Regions from separate parts of the Bariatricus sp. TF06-38A genome, predicted to be linked through region 3. Evidence: predicted binding sites of a transcription regulator. Region 3 holds the regulator's gene; each other region holds the start of a gene.
What was found. Region 3 encodes Rex, which represses fermentation and respiration genes when NADH is low (regulators of the CRP and FNR family bind a similar motif). Its sites were predicted from a motif close to ATTGTTAANTANTTAACAAT; they were not measured.

Region 1 (6,397 bases), on a different contig from region 3:
AACACGATTTTCGCTTTAGGGGGTTCATCGGAATGGTTTGCACAACTAGAATAGACGCATTATCTTTTGCCCAATTTGTCAACACAACCTAAATCATTCAAAAAAGGCAGACACTTAAAAAGTATCCACCCTTTTTTTTCTATCCCTAATCTCTTTTAACTACAGCAGAGCATCCCATTCCGCCACCAACACAAAGTGTTGCAAGTCCTGTATGTACATCTTCTTTCTGCATCTCATACAACAAGCTTACAAGGATTCTCGCACCTGAGCAGCCAACCGGATGTCCGAGAGCAATGGCTCCACCGTTCACATTCAGTTTGCTAAGATCAAATCCAAGATCCTTTCCAACTGCTACTGACTGTGCTGCAAATGCTTCGTTTGCTTCGATCAGATCAAAATCTCCGATCTCCATTCCCAGCTTCTTCATAACCTTACGTGTTGAATAAACCGGTCCGATTCCCATGATTGCCGGATCACATCCTGCGAGTTCTCCGCCGATCCATGTTGCCATAGGTGTTACGCCAAGCTCTTTTGCTTTTTCTTCGCTCATAACGATAAGTGCAGCTGCACCATCATTGATTCCGGATGCGTTACCTGCTGTAACCATACCGTCTTTCTTAAATGCAGGACGAAGTTTTGCAAGACCTTCTTTTGTGATTCCTTTACGAGGACCTTCATCTGTATCTACAAGAATCGTTTCTTTTTTCTTCTTCACTTCGACCGGAACAATCTCGTCTTTAAATTTACCTTCTGCCATTGCTTTTTCACATTTGTTCTGAGACCATGCTGCAAATTCATCCAGTTCTTCTCTTGTAAGTCCCCACTGTTCGCAGATATTTTCTGCTGTGATTCCCATGTGATAATTATGGAATGCATCGGTCAGACCATCCTTGATCATAGCATCTTCGATTGTCGCATTTCCCATACGATATCCATAACGTCCGTTTCTCAACATGTACGGAGCCATTGTCATATTTTCCATACCACCTGCAACGATGATATCTGCATCTCCAGCTGCGATCAGCTTCGCTGCAAGGTTTACACAGTGAAGACCGGATCCACAAAGTACGTTGATAGTTGTTGCCGGTACTTCATTCGGGATTCCTGCATATACAGCTGCCTGACGTGCCGGGTTCTGTCCGTTGCCAGCCTGGATAACATTTCCCATATACACTTCGTCAACCTGATCCGGAGAAACGCCCGCTCTTTTGAGAGCTTCTTTGATTACGATCGTTCCAAGTTCTACAGCCGATGTATTTGCAAACTGTCCGCCCATTACACCGATTGCTGTACGACATGCTCCTGCTAAAACAACTTTTCTTGCCATGATAAAAATCCTCCTTTATTTTGTAAATCACCTGATGTTTTTATTATAATCCTCTAAAAAACAGAATTCAATAGATGCTTGATATTTTTTTAACATTTTTTATGTTCTATTCCAGGTACATGCCTCAATTCGATTGAGAGATTTCTTGATAAATGTTAAGCTTTTCTCGGTATTTATACTTATTGACACTCACATCATTATTATGTTTTTTTCAAAAAAACAATTTTGTCATTGACATTTATATAGCAATTTGTTAAATTAAAGTTGCTCATATGACTGACGGAAGTGGAATGAACCACAGGGAAATATGAGGATTTGATTATTTAGCCGACCGTCTGGGCGATTCAGCTCAGATGCCGGCTTTTTTTACGCATTTTTATAAGATTTTTCATAAATCAGGGCTATATAAAAGCGTAAACATCCATCGGTTCTTCTAGCTGAACCTTTTCATATGTCTGGAATTTGCCAGAACTTTCCGGGCATAAACCGCAGCAACACAGTGTATAATAACCGGGTCATAGGTACTATGGCTCACCCACAAGAAGGAGGAATAACCAAATGATGCAGAAAGAACAATGGCAGGGATTTGAAGGAAGACTCTGGAAAGAAGAAATCAACGTTCGTGATTTTATCCAGAACAACTACACACCTTACGAGGGAGATTCTTCATTCCTTGCAGACCCGACCGAAGCAACAAACCAGCTCTGGGGCAAGCTTCAGGAACTCCAGAAAGAAGAACGTGCAAAAGGCGGCGTTCTGGATATGGAAACAGAAGTGGTATCTTCTCTTACCGCTTACGGTCCAGGTTATATCTGCGAAGAACTGAAAGATAAAGAACAGGTTGTGGGTCTTCAGACTGACAAACCTCTGAAACGTGCATTTATGCCGTTCGGTGGAATCAAAATGGCTGAGGAAGCATGCAAAACTTACGGATATGAACCAAACCCGAAATTCCATAAAATCTTTACAGATTATCATAAAACACATAACCAGGCAGTATTTGATGCCTACACACCGGAAATGAAAAAAGCACGTCACGCAAAAATCCTTACCGGTCTTCCGGATACTTACGGAAGAGGACGTATCGTCGGTGACTACCGTCGTGTTGCTCTTTACGGCATCGATCTTCTGATCGCTATGAAGCAGGACGATCTCGCAAACTGCGGATACGGATCCATGCGTGACAATGTCATCCGTCAGCGAGAAGAACTTGCAGAACAGATCCGTGCCCTCAAGGGTATGAAAGAAATGGCTGCTATCTACGGATTCGACATTTCCGAGCCGGCAAAAAATGCAAAAGAAGCATTCCAGTGGCTGTACTTCGGATACCTTGCAGCAATCAAGACTCAGAACGGAGCTGCCATGAGTGTCGGACGTGTATCTACCTTCCTTGATATCTACATCAAGAGAGATATGGAAGCAGGAATCCTTACCGAAGAAGAAGCTCAGGAATTAGTTGACCATATGACAATGAAATTCCGTATGGTTAAATTCGCACGTATCCCATCTTACAACCAGCTCTTCTCTGGTGACCCGGTTTGGGCTACACTGGAAGTCGGCGGAATGGGACAGGACGGACGTTCTATGGTAACAAAGACAGACTACCGTTTCCTGCACACCCTGGAAAACATGGGACCTTCTCCGGAACCGAACCTGACTGTTCTTTACACAGAACGTCTTCCGAAGAACTTCAAGGACTACGCTTCACATATTTCTATTGAAACAAGTTCTATCCAGTACGAAAATGATGATGCAATGCGTCCGGTATGGGGCGATGACTATTCTATCTGCTGCTGCGTATCTGCAACACAGACAGGTAAAGAAATGCAGTTCTTCGGAGCAAGAGCAAACCTTGCAAAATGCCTTCTTTACGCGATCAACGGTGGTGTCGACTGCAAGTCAAAAGATCAGGTAGGACCGGCTTACACACCAATCACTTCTGAATACCTTGATTATGATGAAGTAATGGCTAAATACGACAAGATGATGGACTGGCTCGCTGGACTGTATGTAAACGTACTGAACCTGATCCAGTACATGCATGACAAATACTACTATGAAGCATCTCAGATGGCACTGATCGATACCGATGTACGTCGTACATTTGCAACAGGTATCGCAGGATTCTCTCATGTAGTTGACTCCTTAAGTGCGATCAAATATGCAAAAGTGAAAACAATCCGTGACGAAAACGGACTCGTTGTAGATTTCGAGACAACCGGTGATTTCCCGAAATACGGAAATGATGATGACCGCGCAGATGATATCGCAGTATGGCTTCTTCAGACATTTATGAAGAAACTGAAAAAGCATCACACCTACCGTGAATCCGAACCGACAACTTCTATCCTTACCATTACCTCAAACGTTGTATATGGAAAAGCTACCGGTGCTCTTCCGGACGGAAGAAAAGCAGGCGCACCGCTTTCACCTGGAGCAAACCCGAGCTACGGTGCAGAACAGAACGGACTTCTTGCTTCCCTGAACTCCGTTGCCAAGCTGCCTTACGAATGGGCACTTGACGGAATCTCTAACACCCAGACCATCAACCCGGATGCAATCGGACATACTCCGGAGGAGCGCATTAACAACCTGGTAAATGTTATGGACGGATACTTCTCACAGGGTGCTCACCATCTGAACGTCAACGTATTCGGAACAGAAAAACTTCTTGACGCTATGGAACATCCGGAAAAAGAAGAATACGCAAACTTTACGATCCGTGTATCAGGATATGCGGTTAAGTTCATCGACCTTACACGCGAACAGCAGCTCGATGTGATCGCAAGAACCTGCCACGATCGTATGTAATTACCGAACTTACACTCTTTTGCCAAACATATCGTTATGCTGGAAGTCATGCATTTTAAAATGCATGACTTTCGGCACATACAGAGATGCTGCTGGCAGCTTTTCCTGCATACTAAGGCATTTAAAAGACTCTGCCTGATCCGCAGTTTTCCAATCACACAATGAAAAAGGAGATTTTCATATGACTCAAATCAAAGGACTTATTCACTCTACAGAAAGCTTTGGTTCTGTTGACGGGCCTGGGGTACGTTTTATTATATTTGTTCAGGGATGTCCACTGAGATGTCAGTTCTGCCATAACCCTGACACCTGGAATATGACAGATAAAAACGGCGCCACCTGGCGCAGTGCCGATGAGCTTCTTGCGCAGGCTCTGCGTTACCGCACTTACTGGAAAAATGGTGGTGGAATCACCGTAAGCGGCGGAGAACCTCTCCTTCAGATTGATTTTCTGCTGGATCTTTTCAAAAAAGCAAAGGCAAAAGGTATTCACACAACGATTGATACTGCAGGCGGTCCTTTTACCAGAGAAGAACCATTTTTCTCCAAATTCCAGGAGCTGATGCAGTATACCGATCTTCTTCTTGTTGATATCAAGCATATCGATGAAAAATCTCACAAAGAGCTGACCGGAAAAACAAATAAAAACATTCTGGATATGATCCGCTTTCTCTCCGATATCAAAAAACCTGTCTGGATCCGCCATGTGCTCGTACCGGAGCGCAGCGACTATGATGAATACTTAAACCGGTTAAATGATTTTATCCAGACACTTGATAATGTAGAAAGAGTAGAAATCCTGCCTTATCACACACTTGGTGCCTACAAATGGAAAGAGCTGGGACTTGATTATCCTCTCGAAGGGATCAATCCACCTTCGAGAGAACGTGTGGAAAATGCAAAAAAAATCCTGCACTGTTCGTAAGACATATTTTAAAAAATAGATGGCAGCTTTCTCTTCATATTTTGCCTGTAATGTGCTATGATTGGTGTAGTGTATTTAAGAGAGGAGAATTATAGCAATGAACGAAAGAATGGAACGCGTATTGCAAAAAATGGAAAAAAAAGGAATCGATCAGTTACTTGTATCTGATCCACTCAGCATCCGCTTTTTAACGGGCATCATGGTACATCCAGGGGAAAGATTGTACGCTCTGCTGCTTCGTACAAACGGAAAGCACACCATGTTTTTGAACTATCTGTATTATGTATCTGATACAGGATTTGAAGAAGTATGGTTCAGTGATATGGATGATCAGATCGGGGTTCTGACAGAACATATCGATACCAAGGGCGTAATCGGTATCGACAAAGCATTTCCTGCTCGTTTCCTGATCCCGCTTCAGGAACGCTGCCCGGAACTGAAAACGATATGGGGATCTGACTGTGTAGACGGTGTTCGTGCTGTTAAGAATGAAGAAGAAATCAAGATCATGAGACAGGCATCTATAATCAATGACATGGTTATGGAAAGAGCTGCTGCCTACATTAAAGAAGGCATGACAGAAAAACAGATTGCTGATTTCATTGAAGCAGAATACTACAAAGAAGGCGCAACAGGACTCAGCTTTGATACGATCGTATGCTTCGGTGCTAACGCTGCTGACCAACATCACTCACCAAGCGAGACAAGAACTTTGAAAGCCGGAGAATGCGTTCTGATCGATATGGGATGCATCTGGAACGGTTATTGCTCAGATATGACAAGAACCTTCTACTGCAAGAGCGTAGACGAAGAACAGGCCGCAATCCATGACCTTGTTCGTACAGCGGTTGAGAAAGCAGAAGCCATCATCAAACCAGGCGTACGTTTCTGTGATATCGATGCGCAGGCAAGAGATCTCATCGGCGAAGCAGGATACGGAGAATACTGGAAGATTCGTCTTGGACATTTCATCGGCCAGGAAGACCATGAATACGGTGATGTAAGCCCGATCAACAAGAACGTAGCTGAACCGGGTATGATCTTCTCGATCGAACCGGGAATCTACATCGAAGGCAAATACGGTGTACGTATCGAGGACCTCGTTCTCGTAACAGAAGACGGATATGAACTTCTTAACGTAGTAGATAAAAAATATAGAACAGTTGGTTAATTGTTCTTCCATTACTTCAATATAGAACCAAAAAAGACACGCATTACTGCGTGTCTTTTTTGGTCAACCCCTGAATCGCGTTAACAATTTCCATATACGTTTCTTCGATTGCATCCTGTCCGGGAACCCCACGTAAAAGTGTATTTCCCTTCTCTACAGCTGC
Region 2 (6,397 bases), on a different contig from region 3:
TTGTAGGTGATCCTGCAAGACCGATATTTGCATCATCCAGGGTAGTAAGATCTGCTCTTCCCCATGTTGTGATCTCAGCATCACAAGCATCGAAGATTCCGCCTGGTGTCATATAACGTGGTTCATTTAATTCTGAAAGTGCAGTGATAAGGCAAGGCATTTTTGCTTTCAGTACATGATATCTGTCTTCGAACTGACGCTGTACGATCACGCTGTCGCCTTCTACTTTAATATCCTGTGCATAAGAGATTACCGGGATGTCCAGATGTTCGGAAATCTGCGGTCCAACCTGTGCTGTATCACCATCGATTGCCTGACGTCCTGTGATGATCAGGTCATAATCGAGTTTACGGAGTGCTGCTGCGATGGTGCTTGATGTAGCCCATGTATCAGCTCCTCCAAGTACTCTGTCTGTTACAAGAATTGCCTTATCAGCTCCCATTGCAAGTGCTTCACGAAGCACATCGGCTGCTTTTGGAAGTCCCATTGTAAGTACAGTTACTTCTGCTCCATACTGGTCTTTTAATCTAAGTGCGGCCTCAAGACCTGCTTTGTCATCCGGGTTCATAATTGCAAGCATTGCAGCTCTGTTAAGTGTACCGTCCGGATTAAACTGAACTCCGCCTTTTGTATCCGGTACCTGTTTTATACAAACAACTATCTTCACGATTCGTACCTCCTATTTCAATAAGTTTCCAGAAATAACCATACGCTGAACTTCTGAAGTTCCTTCGTAGATTTCTGTAATCTTTGCGTCACGCATCATACGTTCTACATCGTATTCTCTGATGTATCCGTATCCACCATGTAACTGAACAGCCTTTGTGGTAACTTCCATCGCTACTTCTGCTGCATAAAGCTTAGCCTGTGCAGCTTCGACAGAGTAAACTTTCTGTGTAGCTTTTGCCATGGCAGCTTTGTATACCATCATCTTTGCAGCCTCTACCTTTGTAGCCATATCTGCAAGCTGGAACTGTGTATTCTGGAACTGACCAATCGTGCGTCCGAACTGTTTTCTTTCTTTTACATATGCGATTGTTCTGTCAAGTGCGCCTTCAGCGATTCCAAGAGCCTGAGCGGCAATACCGATACGTCCGCCATCCAGAGTATGCATAGCGATACCGAAGCCCTTGCCCTGTGCTCCAAGGAGATTTTCTTTCGGAATACGGCAGTCTTCAAAAATAAGCTCGTAAGTTGAAGATCCACGGATACCCATTTTCTTTTCTTTTGTTCCGAATGTGAATCCCGGAGTATCTTTTTCTACGATGAATGCAGAAATCTCTTTCATCTTTCTGCCACGTTTTTCAACAATACCTGTTACGGCGATAATGATGTAAACATCTGCTTCTTTACCATTTGTGATAAAGCATTTTGATCCGTTTAATACCCATTCATCTCCGTCGAGAACAGCCTTCGTCTGCTGTCCCTGTGCATCTGTACCTGCTCCTGGTTCTGTAAGACCGAAAGCTCCAAGCTTTCTTCCTGATGCAAGATCCGGAACATATTTTGCTTTCTGTTCCGGTGTTCCGTATGTCAGGATCGGGTCAATACAAAGGGAGGTATGTGCAGATACAATTACAGATGTTGTAGCACAAACCTTTGCAAGTTCTTCTACACACATTACGTATGTCAGAGGATCGCATCCCTGTCCTTCGTATTCCTTCGGTACCGGAATACCGAGGAATCCATATTTCGCCATTTTTTCAACTGTTGCTCTTGGGAAAACTTCTGTTTCATCCACTTCCTGTGCAAGTGGTTTTACTTCGTTTTCTGCGAATTCTTTAAACAGAGTTCTCGCCATTTCGTGTTTCTTATCTAATCCGAAATCCATTTATTCTTCCTCCATGTCTTTATTTAGAACATCCATTACTGTGCATCAACCGGAGTTTTTGTGCGGTCTGCATTGTATACATAGAATCCTTTTCCGCTCTTAACTCCAAGGTTTCCACCACGGACCATCTTACGAAGCAGCGGGCATGCACGATATTTGCTGTCGCCTGTTTCTGCATAAAGTACATCCATGATAGCAAGGCAGATATCAAGTCCGATGAAATCACCAAGCTCCAGAGGTCCCATTGGATGGTTTGCACCAAGCTTCATTGCTGCATCGATTCCTGCGATATCAGATACACCTTCCATCTTGATGAAAGCTGCTTCATTGATCATCGGAACAAGGATACGGTTTACTACGAAACCTGCTGCTTCATTAACCTGTACAGGTGTCTTTCCGATTTCTTCTGCGATCTTCTTGATTGCATCTACAGTTTCAGCCGGTGTATTTACGCCTGCGATCACTTCTACTAATTTCATACGGTCTGCCGGGTTGAAGAAATGCATACCGATCATTGGACGGGTAAGTCCGTTGCCGATTTCTGTGATAGAAAGGCTGGAGGTATTTGATGCGAAAATGCATTCAGGTTTTGCGATCTTATCAAGTTCACCGAATGTAGTTTTCTTAACTTCCATGTTCTCAAATGCTGCTTCTACGATCAGATCACAATCTGCGCAGAGATCTTCTTTGAGTCCCGGAGTAATTTTTGCAAGAATTGCATCAACTGCTTCCTGAGTTAATTTTCCTTTCTGAACAAGTCTGTCATAGCCTTTAGCGATTTTAGCTTTTCCGCCTTCTGCCCATTCCTGTTTGATGTCACAGAGTGCTACTTCATATCCATCTACCTGAGCAAATGCCTTTGCAATGCCCTGTCCCATTGTTCCTGCACCAATAATTCCTACTTTCATTGAAATTACCTCCATTTTATAAATTTAATTTTCTAGGGGAGAGTTAATTCTCCCCTTTATTAAACGAACTTATTTATTAAGGAAAGCTTCTACTTTTCTCTTTTCAAGGAATGCTGCCATTCCTTCTTTCTGGTCGTAAGATTCAAAGCATCCGCCGAAGAGCTTTTCTTCTACTACGATTGCCTCATCCATTCCCTTTTCAAGACCTTCATTGATTGCCTGTTTGCAGTGTCTTACTGCGATCGGTGCATTCTTTGCAATGCCTGCTGCCATCTTCTTTGCTGCCGGCATCAGTTCTTCCTGCGGATATACGGCATTTACAAGACCGATTCTGTAAGCTTCGTCAGCTTTGATATTTCTTGCAGTGTAGATCATCTGCTTTGCCATACCAGGTCCGACAAGTCTTGCAAGTCTCTGTGTTCCACCAAATCCAGGTGTAATTCCAAGGCCAACCTCCGGCTGTCCGAATACTGCATTGTCTGAACAGATACGGATATCACAGCTCATGGAGATTTCACATCCGCCACCAAGAGCGAATCCATTAACTGCTGCGATTACCGGGATCGGAAGTGTTTCGATCTTACGGAAAATATCATTTCCTTTCTTACCAAAAGCTTCTCCCTCTTCTTTTGTAAGAGTACTCATCTCAGCGATATCTGCACCGGCTACAAAAGATTTTTCTCCTGCTCCTGTAAGGATCAGGCATCTGACTGCATCAAGATCAACACCGTCGATCGTTGCATCAAGTTCATCAAGAACTGCACTATTCAGTGCGTTCAGTGCCTTTGGACGGTTAATGGTAATAATTCCAACCTGTCCTTCTACTTCATATGTAATAAATTCCATCATCAACATCTCCTTTTGATCTGGTTTATTAATCACGTTCTACGATTGTAGCGCATCCCATTCCGCCACCGATACAAAGTGTTGCAAGACCTTTCTTTGCATCACGTTTCTGCATCTCATGAAGAAGTGTAACAAGGATACGGCATCCTGAAGCTCCTACTGGATGTCCGAGAGCAATTGCTCCACCGTTTACATTTACTTTATCCATGTCGAATTTCAGATCATGTGCTACTGCAAGTGACTGTGCTGCGAAAGCTTCGTTTGCTTCGATCAGATCCATATCATCTACAGAAAGCCCTGTCTTAGCCATTACTTTATTCGTAGCTGCAACCGGTCCGACACCCATGATAGATGGATCTACTCCGCCGAGTGCTCCTGCTACCCATGTTGCCATCGGTGTAACGCCGAGTTCTTTTGCTTTTTCTTCACTCATAACAACGATTGCTGCTGCTCCGTCATTGATGCTGGAAGCATTTGCTGCTGTTACAATACCATCTTTTTTGAATGCCGGACGAAGTCTTGCGATTCCTTCTGCTGTTGTTCCCGGACGCGGTCCTTCATCTGTATCAACTACGATGGTTTCTTTTTTCTTCTTCACTTCTACAGGAACAATCTCATCTTTGAATTTTCCTGCTTCGATTGCTGCGCAGGCTTTCTGCTGGCTTGCTGCTGCAAATTCATCAAGCTGTTCTCTTGTGAGTCCCCACTGTTCTGCTACATTCTCAGCAGTGATTCCCATGTGATAGTCATTGAATGCATCCCAAAGTGCGTCATTTACCATTGTATCAATCATCGGTGCATTACCCATTCTGTATCCATAACGTGCGTTTTTCAGTGCATATGGAGCCATAGACATATTTTCCATACCGCCTGCTACAACGATATCAGCATCTCCTGCCTGGATCATCTGTGCAGCCATGTTCACACAGTTAAGTCCGGATCCGCAAACAACGTTAACCGTAACTGCCGGTGTCTCGACCGGAAGACCTGCTTTTAAAGAAGCCTGACGTGCAACGTTCTGTCCAAGACCTGCCTGAATTACACAACCCATATATACATGATCAACCTGTTCCGGAGCAACACCTGCTCTATTTAAAGCTTCTTTGATAACGATAGATCCTAATTCCGGTGCCGGAGTTGTAGAAAGAGCTCCACCCATACTTCCGATTGCTGTACGACACGCACCTGCTAACACGATTTTCTTTGCCATCACTTTTTCCTCCTTTTACATCTTAATGGTAAGTATCACTTCTTATTAAATATATACTGTTTTACTTTCCGTTTTTAAGATTTTCGCAAGGGACTTTTTTGTCCTCTTTTTTTAATATACTACCCATTTCCCGTTCTGTCAAATATTTATCAATCATTTTTTATCATTTAATTTTCTTTTAACATTTTCACCAACATTTTTTCACAATACATCTGCATTATTCGTCATTTCCAACACACCACTTTTATATTGACCTTTCCCAGATATGGTGCTACACTTAAGATTGTTAAAAATTATTCAACCAGAATACTATAATTAAATTATGAATGAGAAGGTGTGAAAATGAGCAAAAGTTTTGAAGAATTAATCTCAAAAGCAAATCAAAAAACCTTAAAGAAAGTCTCTGTTTCCAACGCACAGGATGAGCCGGTACTGCAGGCTGTCAAAGCTGCAAAAGAGCAAAATATCGCAACAGCCATCCTTGTCGGTGATGAAGCCAAGATCCGCGAGATTGCCGCTTCTATTGATATGGATCTGACAGATTTCGAAATCATCAATGAGCCTGATACCGAAGCAGCTGCATTAAAGGCTGTTGAGCTTGTACACAACGGCAAAGCTGATATCCTTTTAAAAGGATTGCTTGAAACAAAGACATTCTTAAAGAGCGTATTGAATAAAGAAGTCGGACTTCGTACCGGAAAGATGCTGTCTCATGTATGCGTATTTGAGATTGAAGGCATTAACCGTCTTCTGTTCTTCACAGACGTAGCTTTCAATACATATCCAACCCTTGCAGATAAAGTCAATATCATCAACAATGCAGTAGAAGTCGCACATGCATGTGGCATCGAATGCCCGAAGGTTGCTCCTCTGTGTGCAGTTGAAACAGTGAATCCAAAGATGCAGCCAACAGTCGATGCCGATAATCTCACCAAGATGTACGAGAGTGGCGATTTCAAAGGATGCCAGATCTACGGACCACTTTCCATGGATCTTGCGATCGATCCGGAAGCAGCTGTTCACAAAGGTGTGACTAATCCAGTAGCCGGACATGCTGATATTCTCCTCTTCCCGAATATCGATGCAGGAAATATCACATATAAGATTCTTGTCCGCACTGCAAAGGTCAAGATCGGTAACGTACTTGTCGGAACAAGCGCTCCGGTTGTACTTACATCACGTTCTGATGATTTCCAGACAAAACTGAATTCTATCGCTCTTGCGACCGTAATCGCAGGATCGATCACAGACTAAGGAGGATCTTTTTATGAGCTATAAAATTTTAGTAATCAACCCGGGATCTACTTCTACCAAGATCGGTGTGTACGAAGACGAAACTTTGTTATTCGAAGAAACACTCCGTCATTCCACCGAAGAGATTGCAAAATATGCAACCATCGTTGACCAGAAAGATTTCCGTAAAGAACTGATCGTAGATATTCTCGCAAAGAACAGCTTCGACATCAAATCTCTGAATGTTGTAGTAGGACGAGGCGGACTTTTAAAACCGATCCCAGGTGGAACCTATCCAGTATCTGACGCACTTCTTGCTGACTTAAAAGCAGGTGTGCAAGGACAGCATGCATCGAACCTTGGAGGCAT
Region 3 (6,397 bases):
CAAATACTTCCGGTCTTGCAGGTATTGCACACTGGATAAATACATATTATCACCTGAAAAATGAGAAACAGGTAGACAAGAATTCCATTTTAGTTGTAGAATTGAAGAAGTGGGTTGACGCGGAATATGAATCCGGCCGTGTGACCGTACTCACAGATCAGGAACTGATCCGGGAGATTGAGAGAATCTGTGACGAAAAGGGGATTACAATCTAACGAAATTCAGGAGAGAGATAAAATGGAAGAGTATTCATTGAGAAGTCAGGTTTTTCAGACCATCAGAGATGACATTCTGAAAGGTAAGTATGAAGAAAATGACGAACTCAGGGAAGCAACATTGGGGAAGGAACTTGGAGTTAGCCGTACACCGGTAAGAGAGGCACTTAGACAGCTGGAACTGGAGGGACTGGTGAACATCATCCCAAATAAAGGAGCTTATGTTACCGGTATTTCCGATAAGGATGTACATGATATTTATATGATTCGTTCCATGCTGGAAGGATTATGCGTCCGTTGGGCAACAGAACATATTACACAGGAGCAGCTGGAAGAATTGGATGAGATCATTCTTTTATCCGAGTATCATATGGATAAAGGACATTCCGATCAGCTGACAGAGCTGGATGGAAGATTCCATCAGATTCTGTATGAGGCATCACAGAGCAGGATTCTGGATCATGTGCTTTCAGATTTTCACAAATATGTACAGCTTGCAAGAAGGACTTCCGTTAAGACAGAAGAGCGTGCGATCAAGTCGATTGGTGAGCATAACGAGATCCTGAATGCCATCAAGGCGAAGGACGCGGAAAAAGCCGGCAATCTGGCAACGATCCATATTATGCATGTTATGGAGAACCTGCATATCGAAGAAAAATAGCCAAAAAGGAGACGAAGTTATGAGTAAAATTCAGATGACGACACCGATTGTTGAGATGGACGGAGATGAGATGACCAGAATTCTCTGGAGGATGATAAAAGATGATCTTCTTCTGCCGTATATCGATCTTAAGACAGATTATTATGATCTTGGATTGGAACACCGCAATGAGACAGATGACCAAGTTACAGTTGATTCGGCTAATGCAACAAAGAAGTACAAAGTAGCAGTCAAATGTGCGACCATTACACCGAATGTGGCAAGAGTAAAAGAATATGGACTCAAAGAGATGTGGAAGAGTCCGAACGGAACAATCCGTGCGATTCTGGATGGAACGGTATTTCGTGCTCCGATCGTGGTAAAAGGAATTGAACCATGTGTAAAGAACTGGAAGAAGCCGATCACGATTGCCCGTCATGCTTATGGGGATGTATATAAAGGAACCGAGATGAAGATTCCGGGACCTGGAAAGGCAGAGCTGGTCTACACGGCACCTGACGGAACAGAGACAAGAGAGCTGATCCATAATTTCGATGGAGCAGGTATTATCCAGGGAATGCACAATATCAATGCATCGATTGAAAGTTTTGCAAGAAGCTGTTTTAGTTATGCACTGGATACAAAGCAGGATCTTTGGTTTGCAACAAAAGATACCATTTCCAAAAAATATGACCATACTTTCAAAGATATCTTCCAGGAGATCTTTGATGCGGAGTATAAGAACCTTTTTGACGAAGCGGGAATTGAATATTTCTACACACTGATCGATGATGCGGTAGCCCGTGTAATGAAGTCAGAGGGTGGTTATATCTGGGCATGTAAGAATTATGACGGGGATGTGATGAGTGATATGGTTTCCTCAGCATTTGGTTCACTTGCCATGATGACATCTGTACTGGTATCACCGGAAGGCTTTTATGAATATGAAGCTGCACATGGAACAGTACAGCGTCATTATTATAAACACCTGAAAGGGGAAGAGACTTCAACAAACTCTGTTGCAACAATTTTTGCATGGACAGGAGCTTTGCGCAAGAGAGGAGAACTGGATGGGAACCAGGAACTGATGGATTTTGCAGACCGTTTGGAAAAAGCAACGATTGATACGATTGAAGAGGGTTATATGACAAAGGATCTGGCAATGATCACAACTCTTCCGGAGGTACATGTACTGAACAGTGAAGGGTTTATTAAAGCGATTGCAGAAAGATTATAAAAAGAGCAGGGAATGCATGAAGGGCGTATCTCTGACAGGAAAATGGGAAGAACCGGCTTATTCAGCTAGTTCTTCCCATTTTTCATAGAGTTCTTCGAGTTCTGCTTCGTTTGCTGCTTTTTCTTTTGCCAGTTCCTGGCATTTAACAGAATTTGTATAGACTTCTTCCTGCATCATCAGTTCATCGATTTTGCCATTACGTGTTTCCAGAACACCGATACGTTCTTCTGTTTTCTTCAGGTCGTTCTGCCTTTTACGGAGACGTGCCTGTTCTTCTTTCTGCTCCTGCCAGCTTAGTTTGGATTCGGAAACCTGCGCCGGTGCGTCTTCGGAAGCAGCTGTGGAAACAGCCGGGGTCAGAAGATCTTTTTTCTCCAGATAATAATCATAGTTGCCGATATAATTTACAAAGGTATTGCCGGTCAGTTCCAGAATACGGGTGGCAGTCTGGTTGATGAAATAACGGTCGTGGGATACATAAAGTATCGTACCGGTATAATCGTTCAGAGCCCGCTCAAGAATTTCCTTGGAAGTGATGTCCAGATGATTGGTTGGCTCATCGAGGATCAGAAAATTTGCATTGGAGAGCATCAGCTTTGCCAGAGATACACGTCCCCTTTCACCACCACTTAAATCACCGATCAGCTTGAAAACATCATCTCCGGTAAAAAGAAAAGCCGCAAGCATGTTCCGGATCTGTGTGTTGGTAAGTGTCGGATAATCATCGGAAATTTCTTCAAAGATCGTCTTATCCATATGAAGGACGTGGTGTTCCTGATCGTAGTAACCAATCTCCACATTGGCACCCAGTGTAAAGGAACCGCTGTCTGCCTGGATCACATTGTTCAGAATCTTGAGAAGCGTAGTTTTTCCGGTTCCGTTGTCGCCAATGATGGCTATATGTTCCCCACGCTTGATCTCGAAACTGATATCGGTGAAAAGTGTCTGTGGCGGAAAGGCTTTGCTTAATCCTTTGACAGAAAGGACATCATTGCCACTGACACGGGAAGGCTCCAGCTTCAGATGGATGTCAGTGTTGATCTCCATCGGTTTGTCTACAAGCGTCATCTTGTCCAACATTTTTTCCCGACTTTCGGCACGCTTGATGGATTTCTCACGGTTAAATGAACGGAGCTTTTCAATCACGGCTTCTTGATGTTTGATCTCACGCTGCTGATTCAAGTATTCTTTTAATCTGGCTTCTCTGAGCTGTTCTTTTTTGACAGCAAAATCAGAATAATTGCCCATATAAGTATGAAGCTGTCCCTGCTCGACTTCAATCACCTTTGTAACCACACGGTTCAGGAAATAGCGGTCGTGGGATACGATAAGAACAGCACCCGGATAATTCAGAAGATAGGTTTCCAGCCATGCGATGGAGTTCATATCCAGGTGGTTTGTTGGTTCATCCAGAAGCAGGACGTCAGGCTTGGTAAGAAGGAGTTTGCCAAGAGATACACGGGTCTTCTGACCACCGGATAAAGAATCTACGGGTTTAGTAAATTCTTCTTCTGTAAATCCGAGACCTTTTAGAACGCCGGTAAGCTCACTTTTATAAGCGTAACCGTCTGCGTGCTCAAATGCAGAAGTCAGTCTCTGATAAGTGGCAAGACGTGCTTCAAGAGCATCTCCGGAAAGAGACGGAAGCTCTATCTCGATTGTACGGATCTGCTTTTCCATCTCAATGACTTCGGCTTTTGCCGTGCGGACTTCTTCATAAATGGTATTGCCGCTTTCCATCTCCTGATGCTGTGCAAGGTAGCCGAGAGTTTTGCCTTTGGTAAGAACAACCGTCCCTGCATCGGGAGAAAGCTGTCCTACGATCATCTTGAGGATCGTGGATTTGCCGGCTCCGTTAAGACCTACAAGAGCAGCTTTTTCATGGTTCTCTATATGAAAGGATCCGTCTTTTACGATGACCTGATCCCCAAAACTTTTTGACAGATTATGACATGCCAGTATCATTTTTATATCCTCCTGTTAAAGTGGCAATTATGTTACTGCTCACAGTAACATAATTATAGCTGAAATACGACAAAAAACAACTATAAAATTTGACTTTTTCACTAGATTCTTATATAATTAAAAATAATGAGTCAAAAAATAGGAAGGTGGAAGTGAAAGTGGCATCAAGAGAAATATCTCAGGCAGTAATAAGGAGACTTCCGCGGTATTATCGTTATTTAGGGGAACTACTGGAGAGCGGAGTCGAACGGATATCATCCAATGAATTAAGTAAAAGAATGAAAGTAACTGCTTCACAGATCCGTCAGGATCTGAATAATTTTGGTGGATTTGGACAGCAGGGATATGGCTATAATGTAAAGTATCTTTATACAGAGATAGGTAAGATCCTTGGACTGAACGAGAAACATAAATTCGTTATCATTGGAGCAGGAAATCTTGGACAGGCACTGGCGAATTATGCAGCATTTGAAAATCGGGGATTTGTTTTAAAAGGGCTGTTTGACGTAAACCCAAGGCTTGCCGGATTGACGATCCGTGGAGTTGAGATCCGTATGATGGATGAATTGAAGGATTTTGTGAAAGAAAACGATATTGAGATCGGGGTTCTTACGATTCCGAAGACAAAAGCAGTAGAGGTTGCCAATCTCCTGGTAGATAATGGAGTTAAGGCTATCTGGAATTTTGCGCATACAGATCTGAATCTGCCGGATAATATTATTGTTGAGAATGTTCATTTGTCTGAAAGTCTGATGAGATTATCTTATAATATCACCAGATACAATGAAGAACATGAAGGAAAGTAGGCAAAGCAGACCAGAAGGCAGAGGTGCAGGAAAATTTTTTCCTGCACCTTTTTGAAAATTAAATGTATGGGAGACCGGATATGAAAGAAATACTGACAGCAGATCAGATGAGAAGATCGGATCAGAGAATGATACAGAAGATGCAGGTCCCGTCCCTTGTCCTGATGGAACGGGCGGCACTTCAGTGTGTGGCTGCGATGAAAGCAGAAGACATAGATTTGTCGAAAGCATTGGTCGTGTGTGGAAGTGGCAATAACGGTGGTGACGGATTCGCAATTGCAAGGATGCTCGTAGAAGAAGGAAATCATCCAGATGTAGTATTGGTCGGAAATTATGACCATCGTAGTGAAGAAACAAAAATCCAGATGAAAATTCTGGAAAATCTGGGAATATCTGTAGGAAACAGTTTGCCACAGAAAGAATATAGTGTTATTATAGATGCCGTATTCGGTATTGGCCTATCCCGTGAAATAAAAGGCAGATACGCAGAGGTGATTGATCAGATGAATCGGATGACTGCCTGTAAGGTGGCAGTCGACACTCCTTCAGGGATCCGTTCGGATGATGGAAAAGTGCTTGGAACGGCATTTAAAGCAGATCTTACAGTGACCTTTGCGTTTCAGAAGATGGGACAGATCCTATATCCGGGATGTGAGTATACAGGAAAGCTTGTTACAGCGCCGATCGGAATTACCAGACCGGAGTTTTTTGCGGAAGAAGAAATCTGCATGGCACTTGAAAAATCCGATGTGCCGGCAATGCTGCCGCAAAGGAAACCGGATTCTAATAAAGGGACTTATGGAAAGGTTCTGATGATTACCGGAAGCAAAGGAATGTCCGGTGCAGCATATTTAAGTGCCAGGGCAGCATATCTTTCGGGAGCAGGTCTTGTCCGGATTTATACGGAGGAAAGTAACCGGGCAATCTTACAGGAACTTTTACCGGAGGCGGTAATGACGACCTATTCTCTGGATGAGACAGAATCATTTGAAGAACTTCCGGATTTGCTGGAATGGGCGGATGTGCTCTGTATTGGATGCGGACTCGGTATGGGACCGCATTCGGAGGAATTACTGAAAAAGGTGCTTGAGAATAATAAAACCCCGGCTGTTATTGATGCGGACGGACTGAACCTTCTGGCAAAGACCGATGAGTGGGGGACCGAACAGATTCGGATGAATCCTTCCGGATATGTACTTACTCCACATATGAAAGAAATGTCCAGACTGACCGGATACAGCGTACAGGAATTAAAAGACAACAGAAGAGAGCTATTAAGGAAATATACAGAAAAAGTCCATGCTGTCTGTGTACTGAAAGACAGCAGGACACTTGTGAAAGCGCCAGAGGGAAGGCTTATGATCAATACCACCGGTAATGCGGCAATGGCAAAGGCCGGATCGGGAGATGTGCTTGCAGGAATGATCACCGGACTTATGGCACAGCATATGAGACCGGATGATGCCGCTGTGCTTGGCGTTTATCTGCATGGCCTGTGCGGAGATCATGCCAGAAAAGAACTTGGCTCTTACAG

Region 1: a site for Rex is predicted at 1,405-1,424, ahead of PG418_RS00565 (acetyl-CoA C-acetyltransferase). Genes of this name have one in related genera too.
Region 2: a site for Rex is predicted at 4,930-4,949, ahead of PG418_RS00580 (acetyl-CoA C-acetyltransferase). Genes of this name have one in related genera too.

The regions. Positions count from the first base shown of each region.
Region 1 is NZ_JAQFCE010000001.1:131,110-137,506, reverse strand. Features, by position in the region: gene PG418_RS00565 (acetyl-CoA C-acetyltransferase) at 146-1,327, opposite strand; ZMP/ZTP riboswitch at 1,590-1,675, shown strand; gene pflB (formate C-acetyltransferase) at 1,886-4,138, shown strand; gene pflA (pyruvate formate-lyase-activating protein) at 4,320-5,063, shown strand; gene PG418_RS00550 (M24 family metallopeptidase) at 5,161-6,234, shown strand; gene PG418_RS00545 (hypothetical protein) at 6,278-6,397, opposite strand, start outside.
Region 2 is NZ_JAQFCE010000001.1:138,447-144,843, reverse strand. Features, by position in the region: gene PG418_RS00600 (electron transfer flavoprotein subunit beta/FixA family protein) at 1-667, opposite strand, end outside; gene PG418_RS00595 (acyl-CoA dehydrogenase) at 680-1,831, opposite strand; gene PG418_RS00590 (3-hydroxyacyl-CoA dehydrogenase family protein) at 1,867-2,739, opposite strand; gene PG418_RS00585 (enoyl-CoA hydratase-related protein) at 2,809-3,585, opposite strand; gene PG418_RS00580 (acetyl-CoA C-acetyltransferase) at 3,614-4,795, opposite strand; gene ptb (phosphate butyryltransferase) at 5,138-6,049, shown strand; gene buk (butyrate kinase) at 6,063-6,397, shown strand, end outside.
Region 3 is NZ_JAQFCE010000003.1:248,130-254,526, forward strand. Features, by position in the region: gene PG418_RS05010 (hydroxymethylglutaryl-CoA lyase-like TIM-barrel protein) at 1-215, shown strand, start outside; gene PG418_RS05015 (GntR family transcriptional regulator) at 238-876, shown strand; gene PG418_RS05020 (NADP-dependent isocitrate dehydrogenase) at 896-2,092, shown strand; gene PG418_RS05025 (ABC-F family ATP-binding cassette domain-containing protein) at 2,150-4,057, opposite strand; gene PG418_RS05030 (redox-sensing transcriptional repressor Rex) at 4,216-4,863, shown strand; gene PG418_RS05035 (NAD(P)H-hydrate dehydratase) at 4,944-6,397, shown strand, end outside.